3 regions of the Xanthocytophaga flava genome follow, and region 1 is predicted to be linked to each of the others. Evidence: riboswitches for the same ligand, from Rfam matches in the RefSeq annotation. Region 1 holds a riboswitch; each other region holds the start of a gene.

Region 1 (3,199 bases):
AGTCCGGCATTAGGATATGCAGAGGTAAAGAAAGGAGATTCCTTTGCCAGTGTTTGGACATACGGACGCATTAAGTCTGCACCTAGTGCACAATTAAGTCCTACTGAAAGCAATGGCAGATGTGATACAGAGGTTAAGAATGCTTCCGTTGTCTGTCCGGATAGGGTACGTCCGGAGGCATCTGTGATGGTTCCGGAAACCATGATAGGCAAAGGCTGCTTGTCTTTGTTATTGACAAAGAATAAATCAATGGCAAATAAAGCCGCTTTGGCATTAAGCGTATCAAAAATGGTTTCTACCAATAGTATATCCGCTCCACCATCAACAAGTCCGCGTACCTGCTCATAATAAGCGTCAACCAGTTGATCAAACGTAATGGCACGATAACCAGGATTGTTAACATCTGGCGATAAAGATGCAGTACGGTTAGTTGGGCCCATAGCACCTGCTACAAAGCGAGGCTTTTCAGGGTATTTTGCATTAAATTCTATTACCGCTTCTTTTGCTACCTTCGCTGACTCATAGTTCAATTCATATACCAGATCTTCCATATGGTAGTCTGCCATCGCGATAGAAGTACCTGAAAAGGTATTGGTTTCAATGATATCTGCACCTGCTTCCAGATATTTGGTATGGATTTCCTTAATGATTGCTGGTTGTGTAATAGATAACAAGTCATTGTTACCTTTCAAATCATGGGGGAAATCCTTAAAGCGTTCTCCTCTGTAGTCTTCTTCTGTCAGATGATATCGTTGAATCATGGTTCCCATGGCTCCATCAAGTATCAGGATACGTTGCTTGAGAATATCGCGAATGTCAGTCATGTAGGTATAGCTATGTGTTAATGTCGATGTATGGTATATATTCTTAGTATAGTAGATGAAAATTATTTCTTATGCAGGAATCCAATTGTTCCGAACCTGCCACTTTCCATTAGTTGTTCTTTTTCTGCTTTAGAAAGGTGTTTAATTTTGGGTCCGAAGTTAAGGGTATTGATACTGATTGTCCGACGCCAGTCTTCTGTTTTGAGTTTGTTACGATTCAGATTTTCACTGACAATAGTGTAAAAGGCAGACATATAACTCTTAAAGTTGTAAATCTCATAGGGTGCGAGCCCTTTCTGTTGAGTGTCATAGGTTATTTGCTCTTCTCTATCCAGACGCAAACCAAGTGTTTCCGGATTGAATACATAGGTATCTGAAGAAAGTTCAGGTTGTGGCCTGTATAAATACTTGTTCTGGTCAAAAAGGTCAATAGGATAATTAGCTAAAATACCTCCATCTACCATTACATTTACCTTCTGACCAGGCGCAGGTTTTGCTATAGTATTACCAAGAGAATCTATAAACATGGCTTTAAAATACAGAGGTATCGACATAGAAATACGAACTGCATCTGATACTTTCATGGCTGGATAGGTTTCGTATGACAACACTTCGACCTTTTGTTGGGTAAGATTGGTGCCTGTGACATATAAATCCCTCATACCGTTTGGGCCTGCCATAGTATGCAGTTGGCCCAGTGTAATATTGTCAAGTCCTGTTTTGGCCTTTAGTTGTTCTTCCAGCCATTTTGTAAACTTTTCACCCCTGTACCAGCCATAATATTTAACAAGTCTGTTGCTACCACCTATGAATACGAAACGGCCATCGTTCATTTTTTTTACAGGCATGGCATAAATTAGTTGTTTGATTTCATCTGCCGAATATCCTACAGCCAGAAGTGCGGCCTGTATAGCTCCCGCTGATGTGCCACCTACCCGGATAACAGAATCCAGCATACCCCTCCGTTCCAGTTCCTGAATAGCACCACTATAGGCTATACCCCGAATACCGCCTCCTTCCATTACCAGATTTCGATAAACGGCTGTGGCCTGGCCAAAGCATTGACCAGTTGCATAATATGCAAAGAATAGGAAAAAGAGATATCTCATTCCAGTTGTTTTTAGAGCCTATACGTATGCGGTTCCAGAGAGGAGGATCATTTGATGGGTTGCAAATGAGGCTTCTTCCTTATCTTTCCCCAGAAAATAGTTTGTTCTGGGGTGGAAAGTAGCACCTTTTTTTACGTTTCAGAGATGCAATTCTGGTAGTAGTAAGATATCTGAAACGAAAAACGGTTGCCAAGACATCATTGGGTCCATTCCCTCCGTCTTTCTGGATAAGCATTTGTGTACAAAGGTATATAATTAAAAGGAAGATAAAAAATAGATACATAGTGATTCAGTTTCATAAAATAATTCATAGTATACACAGGAATAAGAACTATCTATGGGAATGTATCTAAAACAAAGGTGTTATTTTTGTTTTGATAGATGGCAAAGAATAGTGTGGATACATATTGTTAAATCTTAAACATTCTTCAGATTTTTTACTTATGAAATTAGGTGCCATTGATATAGGGTCAAATGCTGCCCGTATGCAAATTAGTCTGGTATTACATGATGGAGATAAAGTATCTTTTAAACAGGTAGAGTACATCCGGTTTCCACTCCAATTGGGAAAGGATGTTTTTCATTCTGGCGTAATTGGTCCTCAGCGTGAAGCAAATCTGACCAAGTTTATACATGCCTGTAAGTTGTTGTTTGAATTGCATGAAGTAGACCAGTTTCGTCTTTGTGCTACATCGGCTATGCGTGAAGCAGAAAACGGACCAGATATTGTGAAGCGGATACAAGAAAAACTGAATATGCGTATTCAAGTTATCACAGGGAATCAGGAGGCTGAGCTGGTTAACAATGTAGTAGTACGTGAATTGGATGCAGCTACTTATGTGCACATTGATGTAGGAGGAGGGAGTACTGAATTGAATGTATATGTAAATCAGAAAAAAATTGCAGCTCGGTCTTTTAAAATTGGCTCGGTACGATTACTCGAAGAGCCTAAAAAAGCTGCGCGCCAATGGAAGTCTATGAAAGAATGGCTAGAAGAAGAACTTACAGGGCTTTCAGATTCTGTCTATGCTGTAGGAACGGGAGGGAATATCAGCAAAATTTATGAGATGGCTAAGCTTTATCAGTTCACACAACAGAGCGTAAGTGGAATGGTAAGTCGGGACGATATTGAAACCATTCATGATTTTGTAATGCGACATTCTGTAGAAGATCGGATCAACAAACTACGTTTGAACCCTGATCGGGCGGATGTGATTGTACCTGCAGCAGAAATATATTTATATGTAATGCAGTGTGCCAATGCTG
Region 2 (3,199 bases), on a different contig from region 1:
ATACAGATTGTTGTCTCTGTATATTTAGAGGATGATATGATAAAAGTTATCTTGTAGAAAATAGGTTCCCTATTGAAAAGGAAGGGCTTCATCGGAAATTCTACTGCATGGATCAATAATAAATAGAGCGAAAATAGGGTTTTTGTGTTGATTATTAGGTGTTTAGATGGTTATAATGCGCCTTCGTCAATAGCACACTTACGAGCTAAACTACAACTTCTTACAATTTGTGACATATTTGTAAACAGTAATAGACAAGAGTGAATCATATTATATTTTAGCTATGAAAAAACTGATACTGACTATTGGCGTTGTTTTGATTGCATGTTTAATGAGTAATGCTCAACATGCTGAGTTAATGATGTTTTCTGGAGAGATAAAAGTAGATAAACTGGAAAAAGATGAAGTTTACAAGCACTTATCTGCCTGGCAGCAAGAATATATGCCTAAAGAAACCATACGCGAATCGGATAGAGGAGCAGGAGAAATAAAAGGAACATCCTATCTGGTCTATAATAGTAATGTACACGCAGCAAGTGAAGTTACAAAAGGTTTTATTCTATTTGATTTTAAGTTTGTGGCTATAGAAGATGGATTTCGTTATCAGATAACAAATTTTAGACATGAAGGAAAGATTCGATTCCATACCATTCTAATGACGCCTAGCTTTCCCTACAAGATCAATGCAGTAGAAAAGCCTTGGTATGACCTAGTTTGGAAAGATATAAGAACACAAATAACTCAACAGACACCTAAAATGGTAGCTTCAGTAAAAGAGACTATAGAAAAAGCTGCTTTACTAGCTAGAAACGAAAATGAAGCGAAAGATAGCCTACTAACTCAAATAGGCAACGAATGAACATTTACTATGTGATTCTTCTTGTATCAAACACAAAAAAAGCTTTATAATTGCAACTATAAAGCTTTCTTTGTGTTTGATAATGAGCATTTTATAGGTAAGGCTAACAATGGGGTAAAATAATTCTACAATCTCTATAAAAAAAGTAGACAATTTGTTTGTTATATTATAAACTGACTTTATATTTGTGACATAATCCTGCTAATTAATACCACCATTAATTAGTTAATTTATACAGAGGAAGGGAGAGAACAGGCTCGCAGAACTTCCAGCAACCTTCCGACCACCCGGAAACAGTGCTACATCCTGACCGAATAGGTAAATATAAATTAACAATCATATGCTAAAAAAGACTTATCACCCTACCTGCGAACGAATGTGTTGTTGTTAAGATAGATACATTTTTTCTGTATCGGATCACGCAATACATAAGAGGTTAACCTCTATCCAGACAGTATATTTCCACTCAAATTATGAGTAATCTGACTCTTTTGAGGGAATTTATGATATGTCTGTTCTCAATCTGTTCTGTTATTTATTTATACAACTCTATGGAAATATATTTCGATAATGCAGCTACAACACCTCTCGACTCGCAGGTATTAGAGGCTATGTTACTTTATTTAGGCCGGCATCATGGTAACCCTTCATCAACACACCAATATGGAAGGATAGCTAAAGAAGCTGTGGAATCTGCCCGAAACAAGATCGCAAACCTGTTACAGGCTTCACCTGAAGAAATTTTTTTTACCTCTGGAGCCACAGAGGCAAATAATCTGGCATTAGCAGGAAGTATACACACATTGCGTTTTCGCCATTTTATAACAAGTCCTTTAGAACATGATTCAGTGTTAAAGAGCCTGGATTTTTATCGGAAGAGTTACCAGATACGTGTTAGTCTGGTGGAAACAGATGCATGGGGTAGAGTTAATCTTGGTCACCTTCAATACTTATTACAAAAGAATCCTGCATCCTTTGTAAGTCTGATGCATGGAAATAATGAAATTGGGAATCTGAATGACATAGAAGAAATTGGAAATATATGCCGCACTTATAAAGCTGTATTTCATTCTGATACGGTTCAGACGTTAGGGAAACGGCGGTTAAATCTGTCAAAGATTCCTGTTCATTTTTTGGTTGGCTCTGCTCATAAGTTTCACGGCCCTAAAGGAATAGGCTTTTTGTATGTTAATAAACAAATTCATTTACAACCATTAATACATGGTGGCTCCCAGGAAAAAAGTTTGAGAGCAGGAACTGAGAATGTAGCAGGTATCGTAGGACTGGCAACAGCTTTGGCTCTAGCTTATGAAAACCTGGATGACACACAACATTATCTGCAAAAATTAAAAGGGTATCTGATTCGTAGATTGAAAGAAGTATTTCCTCAACTGGTTTTTAATGGTGATAGCGATCAATTAGATAAGAGTCTTCCCTCTATAGTGAATATTGGATTTCCTGCCTTGGGTGATAGAGCATTGGTGGATATATTAAATGAAAAAGGTATCTATGTATCAGGAGGTAGCGCTTGCTCAAACTTGGTTGAGCATGGCTCACATGTACTCCGGCAGCTGGGCCGTAATCTGGATCTGGAAAATATTCGTTTTTCGTTTAGTAAGTATAATACACTTGCAGAAGTAGAGTATCTAGTTAAAACTTTGTCTACTATTTATAAAAACCAAAATGTATTGCAATATGCTGTTGTGTCTAAGTAATTGTTTTTTAGGTTGTTAGAATAGTTTGAAAATTTTTTATCTTAATCTCTATAAATTCTATAGGAATTATGTATTTTTGTGAGGCAGAATCAAAAGATCTGTTTTGAATGCCCTGAGCAATGGCTAAATGGAATAAAAAATATATGGTGGTAAATGTATTCTTCTTATTCACGGGCTGTTGCCAGGGTATTAAAAACCGTCAAGAAGAGTATCTGCATGTATTACTAAGGCCTTGTTTACTATGAAATTAAATTATCTGGCATTTGCAATTCCTCTTTTTTTGTTGTTCACAGCATTGGAGTATTGGGTCGCAAGAAGACAGCAGAAAGAAGACTATTTCCATTTTGATCGGTCTATTGTCAATATAAGTATTGGTATTGCAGAAAGACTTGCGGATTTATTTACAGTTGGCATTTTCTACTATTTCTACACATACATTCATACTCACTTTGCTGTATTCACTATTAAGCCAAGTGTTTTATTGTGGCTGGCATTGTTCTTATGTACAGATTTTGTGTGGTACTGGTATCATCGCTTAGCTCATGAAATCAGCTTGTTATGGAGTGTGCATGTAGTACATCATCAGAGTGAAGATTTTAACTATACTGTTTCGGCCCGTATTACT
Region 3 (3,199 bases), on a different contig from region 1:
GGGAACCAGTACGATAAGATATTTAAGGAGAATTTAGAGTCTGTTACTCTGGCACTGATTGAGAAGGTGCTTCAGATTCAAGTGGCCTCTTACGAGAAAATGCCACAGGAACTACAACGCACAGTAGAAAGAAGGCCTGACCAATTGCTGAAAATTACCGACAAGCAAGGGTACACTTTCTTATTACAGCTTGAATTCCAACTGGTAGATGAAGCTGCTATGGTATATCGGATGCTGGAATACAGAGGTATGCTCTCCCGAAAATATGAATTGCCTGTTAAACAGTATGTAATCTTTCTTTCCGATCCGCAACCGAAGATGCCGACTCATATTGAAGAACCCGATCTTTCCTATGCGTTTCGGTTAGTTCAGTTTTCGACCATTGACTATAAGTTGTTTCTCTCTTCTGAAAAAGGAGATGAGGTCGTATTTGCTATATTGGGTAAGTTTGGCGATACTCATCCGGAAGAGGCAGTTGCTCTTATTGTAGAACGCATAAACCAGACTTCGACAAGCAAAAGTGAACTGCAACGTCACTTGCAACAATTACGTATATTAGCTAACTTGCGTAAACTAACACCTTTTATAGAAATCATGATTGACTCGATTACTCCATACATCAAAAAAGACGATGATTTCCTTTTTAGAGAAGGAAAACTGGAAGGAAAACTGGAAGGAAAGCTGGAAGGAAAGCGAGAAGCCATTCTAAAATTGCTGAAGGACGGAGTATTGACCACTCCGCAACTGGCTTCTTATTTTGATGTGACAGAAGAATTTGTAGAAGAGTTGCGGAAGACTCTCACTAAGTGAGCTGTTTTTTATTCACAAAAATATCGTTGGTCTGGACATTGGTTCAGACCTCTTTTATTTATACTATTTGCTACAGAAATACACTGCTTGAACGGTCACAAAGAAGTATATTAGTCAACCTGAAATCTAGGAAATATATAAATACATAATCTCTACAGAAAAAGTAGGGATATAATTTGGAAATCAAAAATTAGTCTCTACATTTGCATCATCTTACTAATTAAGCACCACCAATTAATTAGTTAATTTATACAGAGGAAGGGAGAGAACAGGCTCGCAGAACTTCCAGCAACTTTCTGACCACCGGAAACAGTGCTACTTCCTGACCTTATTGGTAAAGATAAATTAACAAGACGATGAAACAACTCCTATTCTCAGCATTTGTGAGACGTCTGTTGCACACAACAGGGATGTACTATTTCTTAGTTGAGCCTATGGATTATATCATAGCAAGCCACTATGAAGATAGTGAGTGTTGTTGACAGAAATTTCTATCTGCCATTAGTTATAATCACAAACGTATACTGCCTGCTTTGTCGAGCTGCCTTTTTTGGTAGAGTGGAAATATCATGTCTTTACAATAGAAAATAAGTAACCAATCAACAACTACCTATAACCAATGCTTCCAGAACCCCTGGATTGAGAGATATTCAGGGCTACTGCAAGTTTTATCTTTTGATTTACCACTAAACCAACAGTAATTATGAAACGTATTTCCTTTTTATTCCTTGCTATTATCGCTTCTGCTTTAGTATCCTTTATCGGAAAAGAAATTTCTAAGGGAGAAACAACGCTGAAAGTAGATACACAAGCCAGTAAGCTGGTTTGGACAGGCAAAAAATTTACTGGCCAGCATACAGGCAACATTGCATTGACCAGTGGCAATCTGATTGTAACAGATGGCAAGCTGAAAGGTGGAACTTTTGAAATTGATACTCGAACAATTACTGTTACCGATATTACAGATAGTGAACAAAACGCCAAACTGGTAAAACATTTAAAAGGTGATGACTTTTTTGGCGTAGAGAAATTTCCAAAAGCTACTCTGACAATCACTTCTGCTACCCCAAAGGGAGGAGATGCCTACGACCTTTCCGGGAAACTGACCATCAAAGGTGTAACTAACACAGTTAACTTCCCAGCTGTAGTGAAGATTGAAAAAGACAAAGCTACCGCAACTGCCAAAATAGTAGTAAACCGTACTAAATATGATATTAAGTATGGCTCTAAGTCTTTCTTCCCCAACATTGGAGACAAGTTTATCTACGATGATTTTGAACTGGATGTAAACATTGTTGCTGCCGGACAATCTACTGCTACTGCAAAAGCGAAATAAAACAGCTTTTAGCCTCTAAAGTAAAGTGTAAAAGTATAATTATAGTTAAAGTGTGAATGTAAGAAAGGGAATTAACCAATCTGATTTGACTTTGGGTATGGGCTTTGCCATTGCCTGCCCAAAGTCCAATCTTTCATACCTGTCACTAAAGTACAGCAACCATACAACTCTATACAGTATTGATGAAATTTTACTTCTTACTAGTTCTGCTGGTTTCCTCTGCCGTATTGGCTCAGCGTGTGAGACAGGAAGAGCATCATGCTCATTCGGGTGGAGGAGATCATAATCATCTGGCACATATACAAGCTTATCGACAGGAAACTGTATATGTTCATAATCTTCCTGCCCCGCATTTACTCAAAGGAGTTGGATCTTCTAATCTCAAAATAAAAACCTCTTCTGCACAGGCACAGGCTTATTTTAGTCAAGGGGTTGCTTTATTGCACTGCTTCTGGGATTTTGAGGCCTATCGTGCATTTAAAGAAGCTATTCGGCTTGATTCTGCCGCTCTGATGCCTTACTGGGGTTTGTACAGTGCCATCGGTGCTATTGAAGGAGATGACTTTACAGCCGATAAATTATTGGCTATTCAACAATTGAAAAAGCTAAAAGAAACAGCTTCTGAACATGAGAAGCTATATGCGGATGCAATATTGGCAAGAGATGAAGAACAAGATGGAAGTAAGAAAGAATACCAAAAGAAGCTGGAACTGATCATTCACAAATATCCGCAAGATATAGATGCCAAGTTGTTTCTGGCATTAAGCAAAATGGGAGGGTACGATGCGGCTATGAATCCACGTGAAGGACAGCTATATGCTGAATACCTGTTGCGTGATCTGCTGAAAAATTACCCTGACAATGCGGCTGCTCATCACTACTGGATACATCTGATGGAAAACTGCTGTCCGGAACAGGCGCTGGAGAGTTCTGTCAAGTTACCCACTTTGGCACCTGCCTCAGGACATATGGTGCATATGCCAGGGCATGTGTATTATAAGTTGGGTGACTACAAAAAAGCGTATGATGCCTTTGCTGCTTCGCTGGCTGTCG

The links. A riboswitch is a leader RNA that binds a small molecule or an ion and turns the genes downstream of it on or off. The one in region 1 is predicted to bind S-adenosylmethionine.
Region 2: another riboswitch for S-adenosylmethionine. It lies ahead of QNI15_RS26125 (cysteine desulfurase family protein); the one in region 1 lies ahead of QNI15_RS29255 (patatin-like phospholipase family protein).
Region 3: another riboswitch for S-adenosylmethionine. It lies ahead of QNI15_RS32030 (YceI family protein); the one in region 1 lies ahead of QNI15_RS29255 (patatin-like phospholipase family protein).

Annotation. Positions count from the first base shown of each region.
Region 1 covers NZ_JASJOR010000026.1:113,853-117,051, forward strand. The annotation lists gene metH (methionine synthase) at 1-824, opposite strand, end outside; gene QNI15_RS29255 (patatin-like phospholipase family protein) at 887-1,933, opposite strand; SAM riboswitch class I at 2,010-2,167, opposite strand; gene QNI15_RS29260 (Ppx/GppA phosphatase family protein) at 2,377-3,199, shown strand, end outside.
Region 2 covers NZ_JASJOR010000021.1:55,789-58,987, reverse strand. The annotation lists gene QNI15_RS26130 (DUF4468 domain-containing protein) at 284-859, shown strand; SAM riboswitch class I at 1,087-1,190, shown strand; gene QNI15_RS26125 (cysteine desulfurase family protein) at 1,411-2,574, shown strand; gene QNI15_RS26120 (sterol desaturase family protein) at 2,816-3,199, shown strand, end outside.
Region 3 covers NZ_JASJOR010000033.1:30,694-33,892, forward strand. The annotation lists gene QNI15_RS32025 (hypothetical protein) at 1-810, shown strand, start outside; SAM riboswitch class I at 1,055-1,157, shown strand; gene QNI15_RS32030 (YceI family protein) at 1,514-2,146, shown strand; gene QNI15_RS32035 (tetratricopeptide repeat protein) at 2,329-3,199, shown strand, end outside.